3 regions of the Bradyrhizobium sp. 197 genome follow, and region 2 is predicted to be linked to each of the others. Evidence: predicted binding sites of a transcription regulator. Region 2 holds the regulator's gene; each other region holds the start of a gene.

Region 1 (5,015 bases), on a different contig from region 2:
GCGGTCGCAGCGGAACGCTGTCGTCGACCAGCAGAATGTCGGCGCGCCGTCCTTCCGCGAGCACGCCGCGATCGGCAAGGCCGGTCGCGCGCGCGGGTGCGGCGGAGACCAGGTTCCAGGCCTCGGTCAGCGGCAGCACGCCATCGGCTGCGAGGCGGAACGCAGCGAGCAGCTGCGCGGGATAATAATAGTCCGAGGCCAGCACCGAGCAGAGCCCCTTGGCGATCATGTCGGACGCTTTGGTCCAGCCCGTGTGGCTGCCGCCGCGCACGACGTTCGGCGCGCCGTAGACGATGGCATCGCCGTGGCTGGCTGCCTCCCGCGCCGTCTCCTCGTTGATCGGAAACTCCGCGATCGCCACGCCTATGGCGCGAAAGCCCTGGCGCACCGCCGGCGTCGCATCGTCATGCGAAAGCATCCGCACCTCGGCGGCGCGGGCAGTCGCGGCAAGCCGCGACACGGAAGCCGGGACCTCGCTGGCGCGCGAAAGCACGTGTCCCACCAGCCGGTCGAATTCCTCGCCCGACAGGCCGGTACGCTCCACCATGCGGTTGCGCTTGCGAGGCTTGGCCATGTCCCCGACCGTGCCGTCCATGTGGTCGTTGAAGGCGAACAGGTCGACGCGACCTTTGGCGAGCCATTGGCTCATCTCCTGCTCGGCATCGAGATTGTAGGTCTCGTGGCGCAGGTGGAAGCGGGTATCGGCCGCGAATTGCGGGCGCTGCCGTTCGATCGCTTCCATCAGGCCGCGCGCATTGTCGGCGCTGCGCAGGCCCGGCTCCCACGAACAGGTCGTGGCGTGAAACACCGTGGTGATGCCGTTGCCGATCGCCTGGCGGTCGCTGTCGGCGAGCGCCACATCGATCGGGAAGTCGACACCGGCACGCGGCATCATTTGCCGCTCGAAGGCATCGCCATGCAGATCGACGATGCCGGGCAGCACCAGCAGGTCGCGCGCGTCGATCGCAAGCCGCGTCCGGCCGCGAGAAGCGTCGAGCTGCGCAATGTCCGTTCCGGATACGAGAAGTGAAGTCTCGACGAGCTCGGAGCCGATCAGGGTCCGGCCGCCCTCAAGGAAAATGTCTGTCACGCGACCGCGCTTTGTTTGCTGCTGCCAAGAGGACTGTTGAGAGAACTTGCCCGTGCTTCATATGTCGAGAGGAAATCTTCAATCCCGAGCTTGCGAAAATCGGGCAGTGCTTCACGCAATTTGTCGTGATCCCAGTCCCACCAGGCGAGCCTGGCGAGCCGCCCGGCGATCTCTTCCGAGAACCGGCGGCGGACGATGCGCGCCGGATTGCCGGCGACGATGGTGTAGGCCGGCACGTCCTTGGTGACGATGGCGCCTGCCGCGATCACCGCGCCGGTGCCGATGTTGCGGCCCGGCAGCACGATCGCGCCATGGCCGATCCAGACGTCATGGCCGATATGGATGTGATGCTGGCGCCGCCAGTCGAAGAATTCCGTATCGTCGCTCTCGCCTTCGAAGTAGGCGCTCGAACGATAAGTGAAGTGCGCCTGCGTGGCGCGGTGCATCGGGTGATTGCCCGGATTGATCCGTGTCATCGCCGCGATCGAGCAGAATTTTCCGATGGTGGTGTAGGTGATCTGGGCGTCGTTCACGACATAGGAGTAATCGCCCATCGTCACGTCGTGCAAAATCGTGCGCGCGCCGACCTCGGTGTAGGCCCCAAGCCTGGTGTCGTGCAGCCTGGCCGAGGGATCGATGGTCGGCTGGACCGAAAGAGTTTTGGCGGCCATGTTGCATCCGAACGAGAGGGCGGGCATTTCTCTTCGAGCGGTTTGATGACAATGTCATGACGACGCGATGACAGGGGATGAACAGGCGATGAGGTGTGTAGGATCGCCGCACCGCAACGCGCGTGTCACACAAGTGTCAAGCGCCGGCGTTAGCGGTGGGCCCAAGCTACTCTGGAGCCCTGCATGCTGGTGGTTGAAGGTCTGACGTGTCGCTTCGGCGTGAAAGCCGCGGTGGACGACGCTTCGTTTCAAGTTTCCCCCGGCGGCTTCGTCGGCGTGATCGGGCGATCCGGCGCCGGCAAGTCGACCCTGCTGCGGACCATCAACCGCCTGGCGACGCCGACGCAAGGCCGCATCCTGTTCGACGGCATCGACGTCACGGCGCTGCGCGGCAAGGAGTTGCGGCAGTGGCGGGCACGTTCCGCGATGATCTTCCAGCAATTCAACCTGGTCGGCCGGCTCGACGTGCTCACCAACGTCCTGATGGGGCGACTCGCGACGATGCCGGCCTGGCGCTCCCTGACGCAGACCTGGCCTGAGCAGGACAAGGCGCTGGCGATGTCCGCGCTCGAGCAGTTCGACATCGCCCCGCTCGCAGCCCAGCGTGCCGACCAGCTTTCCGGGGGCCAGCAGCAACGCGTGGCGATCGCCCGCGCGCTGGTGCAGCAGCCCGACATCATCCTCGCCGACGAGCCGATCGCCTCGCTCGACCCGCGCAACACCAAGATCGTGATGGATGCGCTGCTGCGCATCAACAAGCATTTCGGCATCACCGTGCTCTGCAATCTTCACTCGCTCGATCTGGCGCGCAGCTATTGCGACCGCCTGATCGGCATGGCGCAGGGCCGCGTGGTGTTCGACGGCGCGCCGGCTGAGTTGACCGATTACGTTGCGCGCGAGCTCTACGATCTCGAAGCCGCCGAAATCATGGGCGGCATGCCCGTGCCGGCGCCCCAGGGCGTTCCGGCACTTGGAACGGCGGCCGCCGCCTGAGCCGCGCTTGTTTTGTTTTCAGTTCTTGCGTCAACCGACCCCAACCGATGAAGAGGCTATCATGATCACTCGTAGACTAGTTCTTGCCGGCGCCGCCGCGCTCGCGTTCACGACCTCAGCCTCCGCCGACGACTGGAAAGCCAAATATCCCGAACTGACCTTCGCGGTCATTCCGGCGGAAAACGCCTCGGGCGTTACCGAGCGCTGGGCGCCGTTCATGAACTATCTCTCCAAGGAGCTGGGCGTGAAGGTCACGCTGCGCATCGCCAACGACTACGCCGCCGTCATCGAAGGCCAGCGCGCCGGCAACATCCATATCGCGAGCTATGGCTCGGCCTCGTTCGCCCGCGCCCGCCTGACCGGCGTCAAGACCGACGCCTTCGCCAACGACATCAACGCGGACGGCTCGACCGGCTACTACTCGGTGTTCTTCGTCAAGGCGAACAGCCCCTACAAGAGCGTCGATCAGCTCAAGGGCAAGAACCTTGGCCTCGTCGATCCGAACTCGACCTCCGGCAACAACGTGCCGCGCTTCGAGCTCGACAAGATGGGCATCGCGGACGCCGACACCTATTTCGGCAAGGTCGTCTTCACCGGCAGCCATGAGAATGCGATCCTGGCGCTCGCGCAGGGCACCGTCGACGTTGCGGCCAACCAGTGGACCAGCGATGACGATTCGACGCTGGCGCAAATGCTGACCAAGGGCATGTTGAAGAATGCCGACGGTTCGCCGATGAAGAAGGACGATTTCCGCATCATCCACAAGTCGGCGCCGATCGTCAACGGCCCCTACGCCTACAATTCGGACCTGCCGGAAGAGGCGAAGGCGGCCATCGCGAAGGCGTTCTTCGACGCGCCGGCCAAGGACAAGGCGGCCTTCGACCGTCTCCAGGACGGCCAGAAGAAGGGTTTTCATCCCGCCACCACCAAGGACTGGGATGGCACGATCGAGCTGATCAAGTTCGTCGATGCACTGCGTAAGAAGAAGGCGTCCTGATTTCAGGACGATGGCATTGGAGCCGGGTCGATGGACCCGGCTGTTTCTCTTTGATCGACCATTTTTCCTGGCCAGATGACCGTCGCGGTTTCGATCCTCCCCGAGCAGCAGCTCGCCGTGCTCAACGCCGCCTATCGCCAGGCGGTCGCGCGCAAGCGGCTGCGACTCCTGTTTGGAGCCGTGATCTTCGCTGCAGCACTGTTTCTCGCCGCGATCGGCGCGGAAGTGAACCTGCGCACCCTCTTCGCCCATTACGGTAACTTCCTCAGCTATTTCGACCGCATCTTCGCGCTCGACAATGGCCAGCGGGTTTGGACCGATGTCGGCGAGTGGCTGTGGGGCTGGCGCAAATGGCTGAGGATGCTCGGCGAGACGCTGTTGATCTCCTATGTAGGCACGCTGATCGGTGCAACGTTCGCTTTCGCGCTCAACTTCTTTGCGGCCGAAAACACCTCGCCGTCGCCCTGGCTGCGCTTCACGGTGCGCCGCCTGCTCGAATTCGCCCGCACCGTGCCCGGTATCGTCTTCGCGCTGATCTTCGTGATCGCCTTCGGGCTCGGGCCGATGGCCGGCGTGCTCGCGATCGCGATCCACTCCACCGGCGCGCTCGGAAAACTGTTCTCGGAGATCGTCGAGAACGCCGACATGAAGCCGGTCGAAGGCATCCGCTCGACCGGTGCGAGCTGGCTCTCCTGCATGCGCTTTGCCGTCGTGCCGCAGGTGACCGCGGGCTATGCCAGCTACGCGCTGCTGCGCTTCGAGGTCAATGTCCGGGAAGCCTCGGTGATGGGTTTCGTCGGCGCCGGCGGCATCGGCCAGGAGCTCGTCGTCGCCATCCGCAAGTTTTATTACTCGGACGTCAGCGCGATCCTGCTCACCATCATCGTCGCGGTCTTCGTCATCGACATCAGCACCGGCTGGCTGCGCGGCCAGCTGTTCGGCAGGGAGACGCGGACGTGACGGGGCGGCAGGAGATCGACACCGCAGCGCTTCGCGCGCGCTATCCTGAAATGTTCGACCGGCCGGCCTCCGCGCGGCTTGCGATGCCGGCGATGATCGTCGCGGCGTTCGCAATCCTGGTCTACGGCCTCGTCGATCTCGATTTCTCGCCGTCGCGGTTCTTCGCGGGCCTCAACCAGCTCGGCTGGATCAGCCTGATGATGATCCCGCCGGATCCCGGCTCGTCGCTGCCGATCTATCTGAAGGCGCTGGGCGAGACGCTGTCGATTGCGCTGCTCGGCACGACGCTTGCCGCCGTGTTCGC
Region 2 (5,015 bases):
GCCGAAATCGCGAGCGGATTGCCGCCGAAGGTCGAGCCGTGCGAGCCGGGCCCCATGCCGGCCGCCGCATTCGCGGTCGCCAGCACCGCGCCGATCGGAAAGCCGCCGCCGAGCGCCTTCGCCAGCGACATCACATCGGGCGTCACGCCGAGACGGCGGTGTGCGAACAGATCGCCGGTGCGGCCCATGCCGGTCTGCACCTCGTCGAACGCGAGCAGCAAGCCCTTGTCGTCGCAGAGCTGGCGCAGTGCCTTGAGGAAGGCCGGGGTTGCCGAGCGCACGCCGCCCTCGCCCTGGATCGGCTCGATCAGGATGCCGGCGGTCTGCGGACCGATCGCTTTCTTCACGGCCTCGATATCGCCATGCGGGATTTGGTCGAAGCCATCCATCGGCGGACCAAAACCTTCCAGATATTTTGCAGATCCCGTCGCGGCCAGCGTCGCCAGCGTGCGGCCGTGGAACGCGCCTTCGAAGGTGATGATGCGGTAACGTTCCGGATGCCCTTGGGAGAAGTGATGATGGCGGACCAGCTTGATCACGCCCTCCAGCGCCTCGGCGCCGGAATTGCAGAAGAACACGAAGTCCGCAAAACTCTCATGGCAGAGGCGGTTGGCGAGCTTCTCGCCATCCGGGCTCTGGAACAGGTTCGACATGTGCCAGAGCTTCGTGGCCTGCTCCTGCAACGCTTTGACCAGCGCGGGATGGGCATGGCCGAGCGCGTTCACCGCGACACCCGAGGTGAAATCGAGATAGCGCTCGCCATTGGTCGCAATCAGCCAGCAGCCTTCGCCGCGCTCGAAACCGAGGTCGGTTCTGGCGAAAACGGGGAGCAAATGCGGCGCTGCGCTGTTGGTCATGATGTCACTTGGATGTTGCGGACGGTGTGACGCGTGCATTGCGCAACGCACCATTGACCGGCCCGGAAAACGAAACGTGCCGCCTTTTCGGGGCGGCACGTGTCACTATCTTATGCTTGGGAAGACGGGTGTCAATGCCGCCCGGAAAGCCTCGCGAAACGCTGAATCCGTAGTCTTGCGGTGCTGATTTCGCGGATTTCACCACGGAACATGTGGAAGCGAGTCGGCGGACTCTTGCGCGGGAGTCACGCCATATTGTAGCGTTTGGATTGTCAGATACGACATCTCGTGCAGTGGTTCTGATCTCTAAGTCCTTATGTACCGGCGTAAACGTTCGGGCGTTCTAGTCACGCCCGGCGAGCCTTAAGGGATTCTGGCGGCACGGGTTTTTAAAGGCTTAGGCATTCGCTGCGAGGCGCCAGGATGGCAGGCCGGCAGCGAGGGAAAGGGTGCAATGACAGTTTTGACCTGGTCCGATGATCGCGTCGAGCAGCTTAAAAAGCTCTGGGAGGCCGGACTTTCGGCCAGCCAGATCGCGGCTGAGCTCGGTAATGTGACCCGCAATGCCGTGATCGGCAAAGTGCACAGGCTCGGCCTGTCGGGTCGCGCCAAGAGCCCTTCATCGGCAGCGCCCCGGCCGCGCAAGGCGCGCCCCGCGCAGCATATGATGCGGGTGACCCGCCCGATCTCGCGCGGCAACACCGCGCTGGCACAGGCCTTCGAGGTCGAAGTGGAGGCCGAACCGGTCACCTACGACAACGTGGTGCCGATGAGCCAGCGGCTGACGCTGCTCGAGCTGAACGAGGCGACCTGCCACTGGCCGGTCGGCGATCCCTCGACCCCGGACTTCTTCTTCTGCGGCGGCAAGGCGCTGTCCGGCCTGCCCTATTGCGCACAACACTCGCGCGTCGCGTATCAGCCGGCGTCGGATCGGCGCCGCGCACCGGTGAAGCCGAGCCCGCGCTGAGCTAGCGGATTTAGCTGACTGCAAGGGCGGCGCCGTCACACGATGACGCCTCGGCCCACTTGATGTCGTCCCGGACAAGCGTGCCAAAAGCGCGTGTCGATCCGGAACGACGGCGGAGCTTGAAGCGAGTTACGCCTGCTGCTCCGCCTTGGCAAAACGATCATCCAGCGCGTAGCCGGCGCCGCGGACGGTGCGGATCGGGTCCTGCTCGCGGCCGAGATTGAGCAGCTTGCGCAGGCGGCCGATATGCACGTCGACGGTACGCTCGTCGATGTAGATGTCGCGGCCCCAGACGCTGTCGAGCAGTTGCTCGCGCGAGAACACCCGCCCCGGATGCTCCAGGAAGAACTCCAGCAGGCGATATTCGGTCGGGCCGAGATCGATCGGCCGGCCCGAGCGCGCCACGCGGCGCTTGTCGCGGTCGAGCTCGATGTCGCCAAAGGCGAGCACGGTGGCGAGCCGCTCGGGGCTTGCGCGCCGCAGCAGGCCCTTCACGCGCGCCAGGAGCTCCGGCACCGAGAACGGCTTGACGATGTAATCGTCGGCGCCGGTCGCAAGACCCCGCACCCGCTCGCTTTCCTCGCCGCGCGCGGTGAGCATGATGATCGGGAGCTGCTTGGTCTCGGGACGGGTGCGAAGCCGCCGGCACAATTCGATGCCTGACAGGCCCGGCAGCATCCAGTCGAGCACGATCAAATCGGGAATGTGCTCCTTGAGACGGGTGTCGGCGTCGTCGCCGCGCATGACCGTCTCGACGTCATAGCCGTCGCCTTCGAGGTTGTAGCGGAGAAGCTCGGTCAGGGCTTCCTCGTCCTCAACCACCATAATGCGTGCGCCCATCTGGGTCGTTGCTCCCTAGGTGTTCGGTATCGAGGTGGCGAAGGTCGTCATATCGCCCTTCGGCCGCTTGTCGGTGATCGCCTGGCCCTCGATCATGTAGAACACGGTCTCGGCGATGTTGGTGGCGTGGTCGCCGATCCGCTCGATGTTCTTGGCGCAGAACATCAAATGGATGCAGAACGAGATGTTGCGCGGATCCTCCATCATGTAGGTGAGGAGCTCGCGGAACAGCGAAGTGCAGATGGCGTCGACTTCCTCGTCGCCCTTCCACACCGCCATCGCCGCCGGCAAATCATGTGCGGCATAGGCGTCCAGCACCGATTTGACCTGCTGCTGCACGAGGTCGGTCATGTGCTCCAGGCCGCGGAACAGCTTGAGCGGATGGAAATCCGTCTCCAGCGCCGCGACGCGCTTGCCCATGTTCTTGGCGAGGTCGCCGATGCGCTCGAGATCGGTCGCGACGCGCATGGCGCCGACGATCTCGCGCAGATCGACCGCCATCGGCTGACGGCGGGCGATGGTGAGCACGGCGCGCTCCTCAATGCGCTTCTGCAGCGCGTCGAGCTCGGTGTCGATGGTGACGACGCGCTGGCCGAGCGGAACGTCACGGCGGATCAGCGCGTCGACGGAATCGACGATCATGCGCTCGGCGATGCCGCCCATCTCGGCAACCAGCCGGGTGAGTTCCTGGAGGTCGGTGTCGAAGGCCTTTGCGGTATGTTCAGAACCCATGTCGCGTCTCCTCAGCCGAACCGGCCGGTGATGTAATCCTGCGTGCGCCGGTCGGTCGGCGACGTGAAGATCTTGTTGGTGTCGTCGAACTCGATCAGCTCGCCGAGATACATGAAGGCGGTCTTGTCGGAGACGCGCGCCGCCTGCTGCATGTTGTGGGTGACGATCGCGATCGTGTAGTCCTCGGAAAGCTCCTGGATCAGCTCCTCGACCTTGGCGGTCGAGATCGGGTCGAGCGCCGAGCAGGGTTCGTCGAACAGGATCACCTCGGGCCGCACCGCGACGGTGCGGGCGATGCAGAGGCGTTGCTGCTGGCCGCCGGAGAGCGACAGGCCGGAGGCGTTGAGCTTGTCCTTGACCTCGTTCCACAGCGCGCCGCCGCGCAGCGCCTTCTCGACCCGGCCGTCCATCTCGGATTTCGAGATCTTCTCGTAGAGACGGATGCCGAACGCGATGTTTTCGTAGATCGTCATCGGGAACGGCGTCGGCTTCTGGAACACCATGCCGACGCGGGCGCGCAGCAAATTGAGGTCCAGCCTGGGGTCGAGGATGTTGGTCTGGTCGAGCATGAGCTGACCGGTGGCGCGCTGGCCCGGATAGAGGTCGTACATCCGGTTGAAGATGCGCAGCAGGGTCGACTTGCCGCAGCCCGACGGGCCGATGAACGCCGTGACGCGATTGGCGCCGAGCGTCAGGTTGATGTTCTTCAGCGCGTGGTGCTCGCCGTAATAGAAGTTCAGGTTGCGAACGGTCACCTTGGGGGGCGCCTCGGGCAGCACCGGCGCGTGGGGCAGTCCGCCGGCCGCGCTCATCGATACGGAAAGATCACTCATTTTGCGGTCCTCTCGGCGCCAAGGATGCGCGCGCCAATATTCAGGGCAAGAACGGTCAGGGTGATGAGCAGCGCGCCGCTCCAGGCCAGCTGCTTCCAATAGGCGTAGGGGCTCTGCACGAAGTTGTTGATGGTGACTGGCAGGTTCGCCATCGTCTTGTTCAGACCGAGGCTGAAGAACTGGTTCGACAGCGCGGTGAACAGCAGCGGCGCGGTCTCGCCGGCGACGCGGGCAGTCGCAAGCAGCACGCCGGTGATGAGACCCGATCGGGCAGCACGATAAGCGATGCGCTTGATCACCAGCGAGCGCGGCAGGCCAAGCGCCGAGGCCGCCTCGCGCAGTGCGTTCGGCACCAGCAGCAGCATGTCCTCAGTCGTGCGCAGCACCACCGGGATGACGATGACCGCGAGCGCGAGACTGCCGGCGATCGCCGAGAAGCCGCGCATCGGCACCACCACCGCGCCGTAGATGAACAGGCCGATGATGATCGAGGGCGCCGACAGCAGGATGTCGTTGATGAAGCGGATCACCGAGGTCAGCCGGTCGTTGCGGCCGTATTCGGCGAGATAGGTGCCGGCGAACATGCCGAGCGGCGCGCCGATGCCGACGCCGATCACGGTCATGATCAGCGAGCCGACGATTGCGTTGAGCAGGCCGCCCTCGTTCGATCCGGGTGGCGGTGTGTTCTCGATGAACAGCTGGACATTGAGGCCAGCCAGGCCGTTGTAGAGCAGCGTGATCAGGATCAGCGCAAGCCAGGTGACGCCGAAGGCGGTCGCGGCGATG
Region 3 (5,015 bases), on a different contig from region 2:
AACCGCGCCTCGCGCGGGCCCGACAGGATCTCGATCTTCACCGCGCAGATGCGCTCGGCTTTGGCGATGAAGTCGGGGCCGTTGGAGGCATCGCGGCAGGCGGCGGTCGCAATCGCAAACACCCGTCCGACCTGCATCACCCGGCACAGCGCACGGAAGCGCTTGAGCGAGGTCAGCGCCTTGTCGACGGCGTCGGGTGCGAGCAGGCCCGTGCTCTGCACCTCGCGCCCGAGGCCGCACAGCGTCTTCTCGTTGAAGATCGGAATGAGGCTCCGCGTCAGTCCCTCGTACACGACGAGGCGGACCGAGTTGGAGCCGATATCGATGACCGCGACGCTCGAGCCGCGCTTGCGCGGCCGCTTCACGTCAGAGATCCCGGATCAGGATTGATGACGTTCATTACGGCGCGTGAGGCGGCGCGGCGAGGATTCCTTGAGCGACTTACCACGGCCAGACAGACTCGGATTTGTCATGAAGTAGTTGTGAGCGTTGAAAGGCTCCTCGCCCTTCGCGGTCTTCATACGCGTTGAGGACCCGTCCGGCAACAATTGCCAGCTCTGCTCGTTGTCCTTGAGATTCGCGACCATGATCTGTTCGAGAACCTGCTGATGCACCGTGGGATTTTGCAGCGGACACAGCACCTCGACGCGGCGGTCGAGGTTGCGCGGCATCATGTCGGCCGAGGAGATATACACAGCCGCTTTCGCGCTCGGCAGGCCCTGGCCCATGCCGAAGCAGTAGATTCGGCCGTGTTCCAGGAAGCGTCCGATGATCGACTTGACGCGGATGTTCTCCGACAGGCCGGGGATGCCGGGCCGCAGGCAACAGATGCCGCGCACCACGAGCTCGACCTGCACGCCCGCCTGTGAGGCCTCGTAGAGTGCGTCGATGATGTCGGGGTCGACCAACGCGTTCATCTTCATCCAGACCGCGCCGGGCCGGCCGTGCCGCGCATGCGCGGTCTCGCCCTGGATGTGCTCGATGATGCGCTTGCGCAAGGTCAGCGGCGACACCGCCATCTTTTCCAGATCGCTCGGCGCCGCATAGCCGGTGATAAAGTTGAACACGCGCGCAGCGTCGCGGCCGATGGTCGGCTCCGAGGTGAAGTAGGAGAGGTCGGTGTAGATGCGCGCGGTCACCGGGTGGTAATTGCCGGTGCCGGTGTGGACGTAGGTTGTCAGGCTGCCGCCCTCGCGGCGCACCACCATCGACAGCTTCGCGTGCGTCTTCAGTTCGAGGAAGCCATAGACGACCTGGACGCCGGCGCGTTCGAGATCGCGCGCCCAGCGGATGTTGGCCTCTTCGTCGAAGCGCGCCTTCAGCTCGATCAGCGCGGTGACGGATTTGCCGGCTTCGGCGGCTTCCACAAGCGCGCGCACGATCGGCGAGTTGCTGGAGGTGCGGTAGAGCGTCTGCTTGATGGCGACGACGTCGGGGTCGCGCGTCGCCTGCTGGAGAAACTGCACCACCACGTCGAAGGATTCGTAGGGATGATGGACGACGAGGTCCTTCTGCCGGATCGCCGCGAAGATGTCGCCGCCGTGCTCGCGCACGCGCTCGGGATGGCGCGGGACGTAAGGGGTGAATTCGAGATCGGGCCGGTCGAGGCGGGTGAGCTGCGAGAGCTCGTTCATGGCCAGTACGCCGTCGACCAGCAACACCTCGTCGTCGGCGGCCGACAGCGCATGCTGCACGAAGCTGCGCAGTTGCTCCGGCATCTTGGCGTCGATCTCGAGCCGGATCACCGACCCGCGGCGGCGGCGCTTCAGTGCGGTCTCGAACAGGCGGACGAGATCCTCGGCCTCTTCCTCGATCTCGAGCTCGGAGTCGCGGATGATGCGGAAAGCGCCCTGGCCTTGAAGATTGTAGCCGGGGAACAGGCGATTGATGAACAGCGCGGTGGCCTGCTCCAGCGAGATCAGCCGGACGACCTTGCCGTCAACCGGCAGGCGGATGAAGCGGTCGATCTTGCCGGGCATGCGGATCAGCGCGTTCATCTGCTTGCCGTCGGCGGCGCGCGTGAGCTGGAGCGCGATGGTGAAGCCGAGGCTCGGAATGAACGGGAAGGGGTGGGCCGGGTCGATCGCGAGCGGTGTCAGCAGCGGAAACACGTTGCTGAGGAAGTAGTCCTCGACCCAGGTTCGCTCCGCCTTGGTGACCTCCTTGCCCTCGACCAGAACGATGCCCTCGTTGGCCAGCGTGCCGCGCAGGTCGCGCCAGATCGCCTGCTGGTCGGAGGCCAGTTGCGAGACGGTCCGGTTGATAAGCGCGAGCTGCTCGGACGGCGTCAGGCCGTCGGGGCTGCGTTCGGCAATGCCCTCGCGCACCTGGGCCTTGATGCCGGCGACGCGGACCATGAAGAACTCGTCGAGATTATTCGCTGAAATCGACAGGAATCGCACCCGCTCCAGCATGGGGTGGCTGGCATTGACCGATTCCTCCAGGACGCGGCGGTTGAAATGCAGCCAGGAGAGCTCGCGATTGATGAATCGCTCGGGGCTCGATGCGATCGCCGGATGGCCCTCTGCTTCCGGAGCTTTTTCTTTAACTTCAACAGCTTGCGCAGAGTCCATCAGAAATCGATCCATCCAGTTCGCCCAAATTTGCGACTTATGCGCAAAACCGTCGGGAGCATGTGTTAGAGCGATGACGTTTCGATGACATTGATGTTCCGCTGCCGGGCCGCGTCAAGCCGCCTTGGTCAGACATCCCGCAGGAGCTCGGCGGCCAGGGCCCGGGTGACGGGACGGCCGAGGCGCAGGGCCTCGCTGTCCAGCAGCTCCACCGCCTGCCGGGCGGCGGCCGAGGACCGCTCCAGGCGGGTGGCGAGGTAGCTGACCACGCTCTCGTCCACGGCGAGCTGGCGGTCGGCGCAGAATTTGACGATCAGGCCGCGGAAGAGCTGGTCGTCAGGCGGCAGCAGCGCGATGACAGGCACGGCGCGCAGCCGCGAGCGCAGGTCGGGCAGCTCGATCTCGAGCGACGCCGGGACCTGGCGCCCGGTGAAGAGGACGTAGGCCTCGTCCTCACGGGCCAGGTTCATCAGATGGAACAAGGCGCGCTCGTCAAATTCCTTGGCCTTGGGATCCTCGACCACCAGCGCGCCGGTGACGAGCGCACCCGGGACGGCTTCGGCGGTCAGCGCATTGGCGGTTGTCGAACGGGCGCCCGAAGCCTCGGCCCAGATCGCGGCGAGATGGCTCTTGCCGCTCCCTTCCGGGCCGGCCAGCCACATGATCCGGTTCGGCCATTCCGGCCAGGCGTCGATGAGGGCAACACCGGCGGCGTTGGCGGGGCCTTCGAGGAAATTGTCCCGGCTCAGGCTCTCCGCATGCGGAAGCGAAAACGCCAATTGTCGGGGATGAACGCGGCCTGGCACGCTTGCTTTGCTCCGTGCCGGCGTGCCGGCTTCGTTTGAGGAGATGCGACTTAATCGAGCGGAGTTGGCCTTTTGCGGCGCCGCATCCCAACTCATTTGGCCTCGATCATGCTACTTGGCTTCGATCGTACTCATGTGCCGCAGCCACTCGACAAGATAGAGCGACACCGAGGAGAGCGTGAAGACCGTGACGAGGCCCATCAGGATTATATCATAAGGACCGGCTTTGAAGCCGAAGGCGAGGGCGGCCAGCACCAGCGCCGCGAATGCCACCTGGGCCACAGTGTTGAGCTTGGATACCCTCGAGGGTTTCATCTCGACAGGGCGGTCGAACAGCCACGAAACGATCACGGCGGCGACGATCATGATGTCGCGCGAGACCACCAGGATGACGATCCAGCGCGGAATCGCACCCCAGATGCCCAGGGCCATGTAGATCGAGACCAGCAGCGCCTTGTCGGCGAGCGGGTCGAGCAAGGCGCCGAGTTCGCTCGTCATGTTGAAGCGCTTGGCAAGGAAGCCGTCGACCGCATCGCTGATACCCGCGATCAGGAAGACGGCGAACGCCACCTCCATTTGGCTCGACACGATGGCCCAGACGATGATCGGGACCAGCATGATGCGGCCCAGGGTAATGATATTCGGAATACTCACGAAAGCGCTTCCCGGCACCCGGTCTGACCTCGAATCCGGCCCTTAGAGGCTGAACCGGTTGATATCTCTACATAGTATACGAAGGCGCGCCATGCGAGCCATTGCGCGTCCCCGGAATTCGACGTAACCAGCCGCAAACCCACTGGAAATCGGGCATGACCGACCGCAAAAACGGCCTCACTTACGCCGATTCAGGCGTCGATATCGACGCGGGCAACCGCCTGGTCGACCTGATCAAGCCGATGGTGCGCGCCACCGCGCGGCCCGGCGCCGACGCCGAAATCGGCGGATTCGGCGGCCTGTTCGACCTCAAGGCGGCCGGCTTCAAGGACCCCATCCTGGTGGCCGCGACCGACGGCGTCGGCACCAAGGTCAAGATCGCGATCGAGACCGGCCTGCATGGCGGGATCGGCATCGACCTCGTCGCCATGAGCGTCAACGACCTTGTGGTGCAGGGCGCCGAGCCGCTGTTCTTCCTGGATTATTTTGCCTGCGGCAAGCTCGATCCGGAGGCGACCGCCTCGATCGTCGCCGGTGTCGCCGAAGGCTGCCGCGAATCCGGCTGCGCTCTGATCGGCGGCGAGACGGCCGAGATGCCCGGCCTCTACAAGGACGGCGATTACGATCTCGGCGGCTTTGCCGTCGGCGCCGCGGAGCGTGGCACGCTGTTGCCGCGCAAGGACATCGCCGCCGGCGATGCCGTGATCGGGCTCGCCTCGTCGGGCGTCCACTCCAACGGTTTCTCGCTGGTGCGCAAGATCGTGGAACAATCCGGCCTCGGCTTCGAGGCGCAGGCGCCGTTCTCGCCCGTCATGACGCTCGGCGGCGCGCTGCTGACGCCGACGCGGCTCTACGTCAAATCCTGCCTGCGCGCGATCCGCGAGACCGGTGCGGTAAAGGGGCTTGCCCATATCACCGGCGGCGGCTTCACCGACAACATTCCGCGCGTGCTGCCGAACCATCTCGGCGTCGGGATCGATCT

What was found. The regulator PhoB, encoded in region 2, activates phosphate uptake and scavenging genes when phosphate is short. The targets are predictions, from matches to a motif close to TGTCATNNANCTGTCAT.
Region 1: a site for PhoB is predicted at 1,807-1,823, ahead of phnC (phosphonate ABC transporter ATP-binding protein). Genes of this name have one in related genera too.
Region 3: a site for PhoB is predicted at 2,647-2,663, ahead of IVB27_RS10645 (RNA degradosome polyphosphate kinase). Genes of this name have one in related genera too.

Annotation. Positions count from the first base shown of each region.
Region 1 covers NZ_JADPJJ010000092.1:297,214-302,228, reverse strand. The annotation lists gene IVB27_RS21925 (alpha-D-ribose 1-methylphosphonate 5-triphosphate diphosphatase) at 1-1,090, opposite strand, end outside; gene IVB27_RS21920 (transferase hexapeptide repeat family protein) at 1,087-1,761, opposite strand; gene phnC (phosphonate ABC transporter ATP-binding protein) at 1,945-2,754, shown strand; gene phnD (phosphonate ABC transporter substrate-binding protein) at 2,816-3,751, shown strand; gene phnE (phosphonate ABC transporter, permease protein PhnE) at 3,827-4,711, shown strand; gene phnE (phosphonate ABC transporter, permease protein PhnE) at 4,708-5,015, shown strand, end outside.
Region 2 covers NZ_JADPJJ010000053.1:19,264-24,278, forward strand. The annotation lists gene IVB27_RS11045 (aspartate aminotransferase family protein) at 1-857, opposite strand, end outside; gene IVB27_RS11050 (GcrA family cell cycle regulator) at 1,312-1,824, shown strand; gene phoB (phosphate regulon transcriptional regulator PhoB) at 1,954-2,664, opposite strand; gene phoU (phosphate signaling complex protein PhoU) at 2,680-3,396, opposite strand; gene pstB (phosphate ABC transporter ATP-binding protein PstB) at 3,408-4,229, opposite strand; gene pstA (phosphate ABC transporter permease PstA) at 4,226-5,015, opposite strand, start outside.
Region 3 covers NZ_JADPJJ010000048.1:25,665-30,679, forward strand. The annotation lists gene ppx (exopolyphosphatase) at 1-365, opposite strand, end outside; gene IVB27_RS10645 (RNA degradosome polyphosphate kinase) at 381-2,573, opposite strand; gene IVB27_RS10650 (P-loop NTPase family protein) at 2,702-3,379, opposite strand; gene IVB27_RS10655 (CDP-alcohol phosphatidyltransferase family protein) at 3,491-4,033, opposite strand; gene purM (phosphoribosylformylglycinamidine cyclo-ligase) at 4,189-5,015, shown strand, end outside.